Linked DNA regions of Blastopirellula sediminis. Each later gene encodes a partner of the first gene's protein in a complex. Links are inferred from orthologs where the notes say so. Each region holds a gene or a part of one and is shown in the gene's direction. Other genes may lie near its edges.

Evidence for each region. Proteins that work in one complex are often made in the same cells at the same time.
Region 2: the proteins of uvrB (region 1) and LOC68_RS05150 are in contact, whole or in part, in a crystal structure (PDB 7EGT), measured with the Thermus thermophilus proteins. The link is inferred for Blastopirellula sediminis from one-to-one orthologs. Residues at the interface, in WP_096411307.1 of Thermus thermophilus: Glu23, Leu25, Arg26, Asp27, Gly28, Glu29, Arg30, Phe31, Arg55, Glu326, Asp327, Phe328, Glu379, Ser382, Gln383, His398, Gly400, Arg401; in WP_096412145.1 of Thermus thermophilus: His654, Arg656, Phe657, Gln666, Asp668, Glu669, Lys680, Arg681, Leu682, Ser683, Lys685, Tyr686, Ala687.

The regions. Positions count from the first base shown.
Region 1 is NZ_JAJKFT010000010.1:3,923,905-3,932,108, forward strand. The notes cover bases 2,432-5,355. They hold uvrB (excinuclease ABC subunit UvrB), read left to right. Parts: upstream 2,432-2,823; coding sequence 2,824-4,887; downstream 4,888-5,355. Other genes in these bases: LOC68_RS27505 (mechanosensitive ion channel domain-containing protein), read right to left, coding at 2,432-2,645; LOC68_RS27515 (hypothetical protein), read left to right, coding at 5,183-5,355. In the rest of the region: more of mechanosensitive ion channel domain-containing protein, read right to left, coding at 1-2,431; more of hypothetical protein, read left to right, coding at 5,356-5,614; GNAT family N-acetyltransferase, read right to left, coding at 5,841-7,124; hypothetical protein, read left to right, coding at 7,280-7,549; hypothetical protein, read left to right, coding at 7,910-8,191. UniProt on the Escherichia coli protein: The UvrABC repair system catalyzes the recognition and processing of DNA lesions. A damage recognition complex composed of 2 UvrA and 2 UvrB subunits scans DNA for abnormalities.
Region 2 is NZ_JAJKFT010000004.1:337,154-341,019, forward strand. The notes cover bases 1-3,022. They hold LOC68_RS05150 (ATP-dependent helicase), read left to right. Parts: upstream 1-382; coding sequence 383-2,662; downstream 2,663-3,022. Other genes in these bases: LOC68_RS05145 (DNA-directed RNA polymerase subunit alpha C-terminal domain-containing protein), read right to left, coding at 1-159; LOC68_RS05155 (oxidoreductase), read left to right, coding at 2,692-3,022. In the rest of the region: more of oxidoreductase, read left to right, coding at 3,023-3,866. UniProt on the Escherichia coli protein: A helicase with DNA-dependent ATPase activity. Unwinds DNA duplexes with 3'-5' polarity. Translocates on single-stranded DNA with 3'-5' polarity. Initiates unwinding more efficiently from a nicked substrate than double-stranded DNA.

The DNA.
Region 1 (8,204 bases):
AGACTACGCATCGCCGGCAAGACGTCTTGCCAGATGATCGCCAGGCCGACCAGCAAAATGCCGCCGAACATCACTTTGACCAGGTGCCGCGTTTGCTCGCCGATGATCGACGGATCGAGCTCCGGCGTTTCTTGGGCGGCGACGGCGACCTCGCTCGAAAGCGTTTCCTTCTCGCTCTTTTGCAACTGCGCCTTCAAGCGTTCGCGGAGCAGCAGCGTTCGCTTCAGCATGATCCAGCGGAAGAGGAAGCCTTGCCCCACTCCGATCGCAATGACCAGGTAGAGAGTCGAGTTGAGCGTTTCTGCGATGCGGACCGCGCCGTAGTAGTAGCCCCACATGGCGGCGACCGCCAACGCAACGGGGGTCGCGATGAACAGCAGGAACAGCATCGGCGCCAGGTAGCGAAAGACGCCGCTGCTGTAGTTCTCCATGATCCATTTGCGGGGAGCGCTTTGGCTGCCGAGCGCTCGCCACAAAACGAACGTGACGAGGGCGATCGAGACGATAAAGACGGCCCGCGCGAGCGGATCGTCGACTGCCGAACCGCTATGCTCTTCCGCAGCGGCGTTGACGCCTGCGGCGAGCGGCAACAGATATTTCAGCGTCCCACTGGTCCAGCGAATGACTTTCGTGACTTCGTCGGGCACGCGAAAGTGCGCTGACATCACGCCGTTGGGCCGAGCCAGTTGCCGCAGCATCTCCAGCGGAAACAACACGAACGTCGTGGCGTACAAGCCGGCCGAAAGGGCCGCGGCGAACGCCGATTCGGTGCGCAGCAGCGAAAGAAAATAGCCGATCGACAGAAAGACCAGGGGCCATATCATCGCCGTCAACGTCGTCAGGATGAGGGCCTCGGTCGTCATGCGGAGCGGCGAAAGCCGTTTCCATGCGAGCTCCGATCCGATGTCGTTCAGGCGATGCCGCATTCGGCGTTTGTAGAACAACAAGGCGCCAAAGAAGATCGCCGTGAACAAAAAGCCGTACGGACTCTGTTTGAATTGGGCCAGCGCAAGGTTGATGAGGCTGTTCCAGTTCGCGGGCGACAGGAACCAACTGGCGGTTCGCCACATCTGCTGGAACTCTTCCCAGTCGACCGTATTGGGCGAGCGAATCCAGAGAATTCGTTCGTCGATAAAGTTCTTGAAGTCGTGCGTCAGCGACGCGAGTTGCTGTTCGTCTTCCTCGAACTCAATCGTCTTGTCGAACAGCTTCTTCGTCGCGGCCGCATAATCGTCGACAATCGTCAGACGGCTCTCGTAGGCGGCTGCAATCCGCTTGACGATTTCCGGATCGTTCAGATCAGGCGTACGTAGCGTCGAATCATGCGCTTCCATCCTGGCGAAGGCGAACGCATCGTTCATCTGGGCCAAACGATTCAGGCTGCGCGATAACCGGAGGCGAATCCGCCCTGCCCCTTCCATGAAGACCGACGGCTCAATCACTCCCGCTTCGACGTCCGATTTGAGCACCAGCAGATCTTTCGCGGCGTCGCGCACGTCAATCAGGTTTAACTGAAGCGTTTTTCGCTCTTCATTCAAGTTCTGCAATTCGACTTGAAACTGACGTTCTTCGGTCAACTGAGCGCGGGCTTCACGCAACATCACGCCGATGGCGTCGGGCGGAAGATCGAGCGCCGCCTTGTTTTCGGTCTGCTGTTTCAGGGCGCGTAGATTGTCAAGCCGCGTTTTCATCGCGGCGACTTCCTCCTCGCGACTCTTCAGGACGTCCAAGAGCTTGGTCCGAACTTCCAGCAGTTTGGTGTTCAATTCCAAAAACTGCGTAATCGCGGGGGACGCTTCGGTATGTTCTTTCTTAGCTTCCTCCAACTCGTCCTTCGCCGCTTCCAATTGCATCTTGGCTTCGGCTTCGCGTTTTTTCGTCGCCAGTTGGCGGACACGCTCCAACTCTTTCTTCAGGAACGCGTTTTTCTTGGTGGCGAGCTCCTTCCGCAGCCCTTGCGCTTCGCTGGAGGCTTCGTAGGCGGTGAGTTCGATCTTTTCGGCGTCGAGTTGCGCCTGGATTTCGACCAGTTTCGCTTCGATCTCGGTACGGCGAGCCAATTGGGTTGGATTGGCGTCGATCGCCGCGGGCAAGGCGCCCAATTCGGTCTGCAAGTCGGTCGCTTGCTGGGTGAGATCGGCGATCTCTTTGGGATTGGCGACTTGGCGTTCGGTACGGCGGTTCGCTTCGGCCGAAGAGTTGAGCAATTCGTTCTGCAACTGCGTCTGGTCACGCTGCAGTTTTTCTACGGACGCTTCAACGAGCGGAAGTTTGGAGTTTTCGTCGACCGGAGAGCGGATTGATTGTTCGGCCGTTTCCAGCTGGCTTTTCAGCTTCGCGACTTGCTGGTCCGGCTGGTCGATCATCGCCTGCCATTCCGCTTTTTTCTCCAGCCACGTTGCGGCCGCTTTCAAGCTTTTGGCGGCGGTCTCAAACTGTCCCGCCAATTTTTCTTTTTCGGCGTCTTCAATTCCGCCGAAATTGGCGACCGCTTTTTGCCGCACGTCGACATCTTCGGCGGTGATTGGGGCGCTTTGGGTGGGGGGAGCGGTATCCTGAGCCAGCGCACTACCAGGGACCATCATGGTCGCCAAAGTGAGCGCCACCGCAAGAAATAGGTCGTTTTTCAGCAATCGATACGGCATTTTCGTCTCCTACGGCAACGATTTTACGGCAATTTGCCGGTTCACGTGAAGACGAGTCAGCGATCGTAAAGGTCGTGGGGATGTCATTTACCGCTCAGAAGGCGATAATGGAAAGATTCGACCTGCGCTATCCATGGATTGATGGCGCCGCTTCCCCCCGAGTTGTACGAGATTGGTAATGCAGTTCGAGCTTCAAGCCCCTTTTGCGCCTGCTGGGGATCAGCCCGCCGCTATCGAGCAGCTTGTCGAAGGACTTCGCGCACAACGTCCCCACCAGTGCCTGATGGGGGTGACCGGTTCCGGTAAGACATTCACCATCGCCAATGTGATTCAGCAGTTGCAGCGGCCGACGTTGGTGATTTCGCACAATAAAACGTTGGCGGCGCAGCTTTACAGCGAATTCAAAGAATTCTTTCCCCACAACGCCGTCCACTACTTCGTCAGCTACTACGACTACTACCAGCCCGAAGCGTACATCCCGCAGCGCGATATCTACATTGAAAAGGATGCGTCGATCAACGACGAGATCGATCGTTTGCGACTCGCGTCGACCAGCGCCCTGGTCAGTCGCCGCGACGTGATCATCGTGGCGAGCGTTTCCAGCATCTATGGTCTCGGTTCGCCGTCCGACTACAAGGCGATGATGGTCAGCGTCGCTCGGGGGCAGATTATCGACCGCGATGAAGTTTTGGGAAAATTGGTCGGGATTCTGTATGAACGAAACGACGTGGCGTTTGAACGCTCGAAGTTTCGCGTTCGGGGCGATTGCATCGAAATCTGGCCTTCCTACGAAGAATTCGCCTACCGCATCGAACTGTGGGGGGACGAGGTCGAACAGCTGTCGATCATTAACCCGCTCACCGGCGAAGTGATCGCGCCGCAGGATCAGCTCTATATTTATCCGGCCAAGCACTTCGTTTTGCCGGAAGAGCGAATCGGCAAAGCGGTGATCGAAATCAAGCACGAACTGGCGGCTCGGTTGCAAGAGCTTGAATCGGCCGGCAAGTTGCTCGAAGCGCAGCGGCTCAATGCGCGAACCCGCTTCGATATCGAAATGCTGCAGGAAGTCGGCTTCTGCCCCGGCGTCGAAAACTACAGCCGTCCCCTTTCCGGCCGACCGCCCGGTTCGGCGCCAAGCACGCTGTACGACTTTTTCCCGAAAGACTTCCTGCTCTTCGTCGACGAATCGCACGTCACCGTCTCGCAGATCCGCGCGATGTACCATGGCGACCGGAGCCGCAAGATGAACCTGGTGGAACATGGTTTCCGCCTGCCGAGCGCGCTCGACAATCGCCCCTTCAAATTCGAAGAGTGGGAAAACATCCTTAACCAGACCGTTTTCGTCTCGGCGACCCCCGGTGATTACGAGCTGGAAAAGACCGGCGGCGAAGTGGTCGAGCAGATCATTCGTCCGACCGGGCTGCTCGATCCAGTCGTCGAACTCCAACCGGCTCGCGGCCAGGTTCCGCATCTGCTGGAGCAAGTCCGCGAACGGGTGGCGATGAAAGAACGCGTGTTGGTCACCACGCTGACCAAGCGACTCGCAGAGGATCTGGCCAACTATCTGTCGGAACAAGGAGTCGCCTGCAAGTGGCTCCATAGCGAACTTGACGCGTTTGAGCGGGTCGAGCTGCTGCGCGATTTGCGAGAAGGCAAGTTCGACTGTCTGGTCGGGATCAACTTGCTTCGCGAAGGTCTCGACTTGCCGGAAGTGTCGCTGGTCGCGATTCTGGACGCCGACAAGGAAGGCTTCCTCCGGAGCGAAACCTCCCTCATTCAAACGATCGGCCGCGCCGCACGTAACGTCAACGCCAAGGTGATTCTATACGCCGACAAGATGACCGATTCGATGCAGGCGGCCATCAGCGAGACCGAACGTCGTCGCAAGATCCAGCAAGAGTACAACGAGAAGCACGGCATCACGCCGGAGACGGTCAAAAAGAACATCCGTCGCGGCATCGAGTCGGAAGCGGAAGCGCATCGCGCGGCCAACGCGGCGGTCGGCAAAGAGGACGACGCCGAATACATCACGCTCGAATACATCGCCGAACTGCAAACCGAAATGCTAGCGGCGGCTGAGAACCTGGAGTTTGAGCGGGCGGCCGCAATCCGCGATCGGATCAGCAAGATGCAAGACTCGGTCGGTAAAAAGGTGAGCGAAGTCTCCGCCGGCGACGACAAAAAAGGGCGAGGCAAACGCCGCCGCGGCGGCGCAAAGACGCCGCGGCCCAAGCGCGGCTAGCGAATCGCCGGTCGTAGAGATGTAGGCTGGGTCGAGACCCAGCACTTCGGATTCGGACCGTAAAATGCTGGGTCTCGACCCAGCCTACGCTTGATGTCTTTGCTAGCGGGGCGTTGTTCTGGTAAGACGCGTCGACTTTAACGTCGCCGCGGTGTTGGACTCTAACGGTTCGTCCAAATTATTCGAATCTGCCGGCGGAAAACGCCGAATCCAGTGGTGTGCACGGACGCGTCTCGTCCGCGCTCCATTCTTGGCTGAAACCCGCCAGCGAACGAACATTGCCTGGAGTCGAATAATGAAGAAGATGATTTGCGTCGCCACGGCGCTGACGACGTTGCTGGTCGCCTCGGCCGCGATGGCTCAAGACTTGACGGTCCTGCGTAGCAGCAGCAGCCCGAGCGATATGCCGGCCCAGCCGCTGGAAAGCGCCCCGGCCTTGTCGGCTTCGACGCCGGAGATGTGGTTCTACCTGATGGAAACTCGCCGCGCCGAGAGCCCGTCGGTTCTGCGTCTGCAACGGGCCCAGTTCATCGCCGGACAGCGTAACGCCCGCATCGCCGCTCGCGAATGGTACGGCGTTTCGGTGGCTCGTCCCGAAGCGAACGCGACCCCGTTCTTCCGCGAGTACTCGAACCTGCGTACGAACATCTCGTATAGCCCGGAAACGCAATTGCGTTATACGACCGGCGTTCGCCCGGTCTACGTGACCGAAGGTCGCCAGTTCTAATTCGCGATTGCGAACAGAATCGAACAATCAAAACGGCCGAGCGTAATGCTCGGCCGTTTTTTGTTGCGCCGGTTCCTATTAGCCCGAGGCGCAAGCCGAGGGAAAGCGGTCGGCGTCATCAGCAAAGATCCCATTTGATTTGCGGTCGGGAACACGCCAATTCCGTTCAGATTAGTTCCGGACCCATTCCCTCGGCTTGCGCCTCGGGCTAGTACGTAGCCCGCTCCTAAATCAAATGGATCATTCCCCGGAGCAGCGCCAGGGAAAAGTAGAAAGTCGCTGTCGTGAGAACGCTGACGGCGATCCAGGCGATTCGCTTGCGGAAACCGGTAAGAGCGCCCCCGATAATCACTGTATAGAGCGGAACCAGCCACAGTTGCTCGGGCCAAGGGAAAAAGGTGAAGAGATAGATTCTTCCGATGATCGTGAAGACGATCAGGGCGTTCAGACAGACGACGTCGACGCGGCGAATCGGTTCGGCGTCGCGGCCGCGACGCGTACGTAGCGGCGACAACAGAAAGCGATAAAGCAGATTGAGTTCTCCCTCGACCGGTCGCCGCATCCCGGTCTCGCGGGAGTCGTCCCACTTTTTCATCGCGCGAGCGATCGACTTGGGATCGGGGGCGATCAACGCGTCGGGAAAACCGTCGGCGGAAAACTGCACGCTCGCTACTTCCGGCAGCTTCTCCAGCACTTGCAGCGTTCGCTCGCGGAGCGGCTCCATATCTTCCAGCGACAGTTTTGGCTGCATGCCGAAAAAGGTGATGCGATCGAGCGGACCCATTTGCAAGAGCGCTTGACGCGGCTCGGCCAGGATCGCGAGGACTCCTTCGTACTTGCGCTCGTCAATCGAAAACGTCCAGCTCCAGCCGACCTCGCGCCACTTCTGGAGCGTCACTTCCATTTCATCTTCCGGCAGAAACTCGGCGGCGATCTGCTGCGTCAGTTTTTCGCCCGGCGGATCTCCCGATTTATCGCTCATGTGCAAAGTGAGCAGAACGTTGAGCGCCTTGACCGGCGACGGATGGGGAACGGGCTGCAGCGTCGATTTGCGTCTTTCGATTTCGGTCGGCTGCAGCGGCTGGACCAGTTCCACCAGCGGAAAGGAGAACTTCAGGACGTCATAGGAACTGAACCCGCCGACCGCTCGATAGCGGTCGATCGTTTTCGGGTCCGCTTGCCGAGCGACTGCGGATGCGGTCTCGCAGTTCAGTTCGACGGCTTTGGCCAGCAATTGTTTGAGCAACTCTTGCGCAACGCCGGCGTCGCGCCACGCGGAAGTGACCTCCACTTCGTAAATGAAAAACTCATCCGCCTGGTTGACGCGGGTCAGATGAACGCCAGAGGCGTAGCCGATCGCGATCCCTTCGACGAAGACGACGCAGAGGTGATTCCGCGGATCGGCGAGAAACTGCTCGAGCAGCCGCGTGTTGAGTGCGCCGTCGAACAGGTCGCTGGGGACGTTTCGTAAGCGGGACGCTTCGTCAGGGGCGAGAAATCGAAAGTCCACAAAGCGTCTCGGCGATAATCAAAAGCGATTCGACATCGACGTATCGTACACGCTGACGCCGGAAACTTCACGCACTGGGCGTGAAACTTTCTTGTCTGCGCCTACGGAATCGGACTACAATCCCGCCTGATGAGCTGGCTGTTCTTGGGGATTTCATGGATCTATTCATCGCGCGTTCCGGCGGCAGCGAGGCGGTCAACCGGTGGCATGCGGAGCACCCGGCGGCTTTGGGGGTGGTGGCGCTGTTGTTTGGCTTGATGGCCATCTTTGCCGGCGCACATACGCTAGCGACAGGAAAAAAGGACCGCGGCAATAAACAAGTCCTGGATGACGCCGACACGGGGATGCGCGCGTGCTTGAGTCTGGCTTTCGGGATTTGCTCGGTTCTCTTCGGAATCGTTCGACTGATCTATGCGGCGTTCTGACGACGTAAGCCCTATTTTCGTTCCGCTACTATTTCTCTCTGGCGTCACTTCAGGGGCGGCCATAATCGCCCAAGGCGCGAGCCGAGGGAATGAGTTCGGCGCTATGACGAAAGTCGCCCTTCCCTTTGCGGCCGGCGTATCCATCTCTACTTGCGCGGCGGTTCTTTGTACATTCCCTCGGCTCGCGCCTCGGGCTACGAATGTGACATGCGTCCGGTTTCACTTGCGGCCGCATTCCCTTGCTGGCGCTGCGGGATAGTGTTGGGCGCCAGAAGATTGACGTTGGATCTTGCCGGAAGTATTTTCAAGGCGGACTGGCGATCGCCAGTTTTGCGTCGGGCAGCTGGGGAAGGTGGAAAAGTGGACGCGGAGCCAAATCCAGAAGCGAGCGAAAAGCCAGGCTGGCCTTCCGCCATCTTGGCGATGGTCGGCGTGGTCGTATCGCTCACCTATCTCGCCAATTTGACGGCGGGAATTATCGAGATTCCCGATAACTTGCCGATCGTCGGCAATATGGACGAGGTCTTTTTCTCCGGCGTCTTATTCGCATCGCTCGCCCGGTTGGGGATCAACCTGCCGGTCGGTCAGCGGCGCGTCTTGATCCCGGTGGAACCGAAGCGGAGCGACGGGAACCAGAAGTAGCCGGCGCAAGAAA
Region 2 (3,866 bases), on another replicon or contig:
ACGCGTGCAGTTGAGGAGGTCTCGAACGGTGAAAATGCCACGTTCTTCGAGACAATTCGTCGTGCGAACCGTGAGGCCGATTTCCGCGGTGCTCATTTCGAGCTTGGACATCAAGCTTTCTGATTCTTGAGCAGCAGCATTCAGAGGAATTCGCGTCATGGGTTCCCTCCCAGGCAATAGAGTGGAGAATGGTTGCGGTTCTTCCCTGGAACCGCCAATCGGGGCATTCGTTGGGGGCGACTGCGGCGCCACGTCCTTCGAACTTGAGTTAATATACTCGGCGCGCCCGTTTTGCACAGGACTTTACAAAATATTTAACGGAACAACATTCGTAGTGCTAGCACTTGTTGGCTATCTCGCTCCTCCTTTCAGCATGTAACGGATGACAGCAGACCCTCATCAATCGCTTACCGATCCGCAGCGCGAAGCGGTGCTGCATGTCGAAGGACCGCTGCTTGTTTTGGCAGGTCCCGGCAGCGGTAAGACACGAGTAATTACGCATCGAATCGCACATTTGTTGTCCGAAGGAGTGCGCGCTTCGCAGATCGCTGCGCTCACCTTTACCAACAAGGCGGCGGACGAAATGCGGACTCGCTTGGACCGTCTAGCGCCCGGTGAACATGTCTGGATCGGGACCTTCCACCGATTTTGTGCGCGCCTCTTGCGGCAATACGCCGAATACCGCGGACTGCAGCCGAACTACACGATCTACGACGCGAGCGACTCTTTATCGCTTTTGAAGCGAACGATTCGCGAGACCGATGTTCAGCTGACGCATGCCACTCCCGAGCAGGTCGCATCCGCCATTAGCTGGGCCAAGAATCATTTGATCACGGCCGATCGCTACACCGGCGGCGTTAATGCGACCGGTTCGATCGTCGAACGGGTCTATCCCAAGTACCAGGCCGCGCTGCAACAAGCGAACGCCGTCGATTTCGACGATTTGTTGATGCACGTCACGCTGCTGCTGAAAGAGAACGAAGAGCTGCGGGCCACGCTCGACGATCGGTTCCGCTATATCCTGGTCGACGAGTATCAAGACACCAACTTGCCGCAGTACGCGATCGTTCGTGCGCTATCGATCAATCATCCCAATCTGGGCGTCACTGGCGATCCCGACCAATCGATTTACGGGTGGCGCGGCGCCAACCTGAAGAATATCTTGGAGTTCGAAAGCGACTTCCCCGATGTGAAAGTGGTGCGGCTCGAACAGAACTATCGCAGCACGCCGAACATCCTTGCGGTCGCCGACGCGCTGATCGCGAACAACAAGCAGCGGAAGAAGAAGTCGCTCTTTACCGATAACCCGGCCGGCAAGCCGGTCCGCTTGATCCAGTACTCGACTCATAAGGAAGAAGCGCAAGCGATCGCCGCGCGGATCGCCGCCAACGTCGCCCAGGGCAAACGACGTCCCCGCGACTACGCCATCTTCTATCGGATCAACGCCCTGTCGCGCACGTTTGAAGATGCGCTGCGACAACAGGGGGTGCCGTACAAGATTGTGAGCGGAGTCGAGTTCTATCACCGGAAAGAAATCAAGGACCTGCTCGCTTACGCGCTGCTAATGAACAACCCCCGCGACGACGTGGCGTTTGAACGGATCGTCAACGTCCCACGTCGCGCGATCGGCAAGGCGACGCTGCTGAAGCTGCGCGTCCATGCGGCGATGGAAGGGCTGTCGATGCTCGAAGCGGCGCGAGAGGCCGGCATGGTCGAAGGAATCGCCAGCCGAGGCGCCGTCGCGCTGGCGAAGTTCGTCGCACTGTTCGATCGACTTTCGACCAAGATCAACGATCCAGTCGAAGAGATCTTGGGCTTCATCCTTTCTGAAACCGACTTCAAGAAGCAGTACGAAGATTCGGACAACGTCGAAGATCAGAGCCGCTTGGAGAATATCGAAGAACTTCTCTCGTCGGCCCGCGAGTACGACGCCGAACATCCGCATGACGGGACGCTCGAGCACTACCTGGAAGAAAAGACGTTGGTCAACGAGACCGACGACTTTGACGCCGAGCTTGATCGCGTCACGCTGATGACGTTGCACGCGGCGAAAGGGCTGGAGTTTCCGGTCGTCCATATCGTCGCCATCGAACAAGGACTGCTGCCGCACGAACGCTCGCGCGAGAATCCGGAGCAGCTGGAAGAAGAGCGGCGGCTGTTGTTTGTGGGGATCACCCGGGCGGAGGAAGAGCTCGATATCAGCCTGGCCCGGTATCGCGACTTCCGCGGGAAACGGAACCTGACGATCCCGAGCCCGTTTTTGATGGAATTGCCGCGGGAAGAGATGGAGGTAACGGAAGAACAAACCGCCTTTGCCCCCGATTATTCGTACGAAGAGAGCTATTTTCCCGAATTTCCCATATCGGGTGAAAGGCCACTCGATCTGCCAAGACCTGTGCCGCCGCTCGGGATTACAAATATACGCACGGCCGCTGATCTGTTGGGAGATCGGGGCGACGACGCGAAACCGCGGGTCGAACCGAACGCCTTCGTACAGGGAATGGTCGTCACCCACGACGAGTACGGACTTGGCAAGATCATCGCTCTAAGCGGCGAAGGATCGAAACGGACTGCAACGGTTCGGTTTGCCAGTGGAGCAGGGGAGAAGAAGTTCCGGCTCGCCTACAGTCCGCTCCGACCCGCCAATACCAACCGGCCGTAATCGGGCCGCGTAGTCACCAAGAGAAGCTCGTGAAATACGAAAAGATCGCCCAGCTGAAATCGGTAGAACAATTCCGCGAACGTTTGGAGACGCTCGGAATCTCGCTGCCGTGCGACGATGAGATTTTGACGGCCGAAGCGGGATCTCCGCTCGCCGAACCGCTCGCCTGGGGATCGCTGACGGCCGGCAATCGCTGGACGATTCATCCGATGGAAGGTTGGGACGCCAATCATGATGGATCGCCTACCGAGCTGACGATTCGCCGTTGGCACAACTTTGGGCTCTCTGGCGCGAAGATGATCTGGGGTGGCGAAGCGGCGGCGGTGCAACCGGACGGTCGCGCCAATCCGCGGCAGACGATGGCGATCGACAGTAACCTCGACGGCCTTGCGCAGCTTCGCGGCGCCGCGCTCATGGCGCATCAAGAGGCGTTCGGAAAAGTCGACGATCTGATCATTGGATTGCAGCTGACGCACTCCGGACGTTTTTGTCGTCCGCTGCCGGATCAAAAACTCCGTCCGCGAATCGCCTACCATCATCCGCTGCTCGACGCCAAGTTTCAGATCAATCCGAGCGACGACTCGGTCGTCTGGACTGACGAAGAGATCGAAGGCTTGATCGACAGCTATGTCAACGCGGCGCGACTGGCGCGCGAAGTCGGCTACCAGTTTGTCGACGTGAAAGCGTGTCACGGCTACTTGTTACACGAGTTCCTGGGGGCTCGCTTGCGTGAAGGAAAGTTCGGCGGCGACTTCGAGGGACGGACGCGGTTGCTGAAGACGGTCATTCAGCGGATCAAGACCGAGCTGCCAGGAATCGAAGTTGGCGTTCGTTTGAGTGCGTTCGACTTCGTTCCGTATCAGCAAGGGGATGCGGTCGGCGAGCCGATGGACTTCTCCGGCTGTTTGCCTTACCAGTGCGGCTTTGGCTCTAGTCCCGATAATCCGCTCGAGATTGATCTGACCGAACCGGTTCGTTTGATTCGCGAGCTGGGAGAAATGGGGGTCATCGGCGTCAACATCAGCTGCGGCAGCCCTTATTACAACCCGCATATTCAGCGGCCGGCGATCTTTCCGCCGAGCGACGGTTATCAGCCGCCGGAAGATCCGCTGATCGGCGTCGCCCGGATGATCGACGTCGCGCGGAAGTGCAAAGCGGCGGCGCCGAACGTCACGATGGTGGCGACCGGCTTCACCTATCTGCA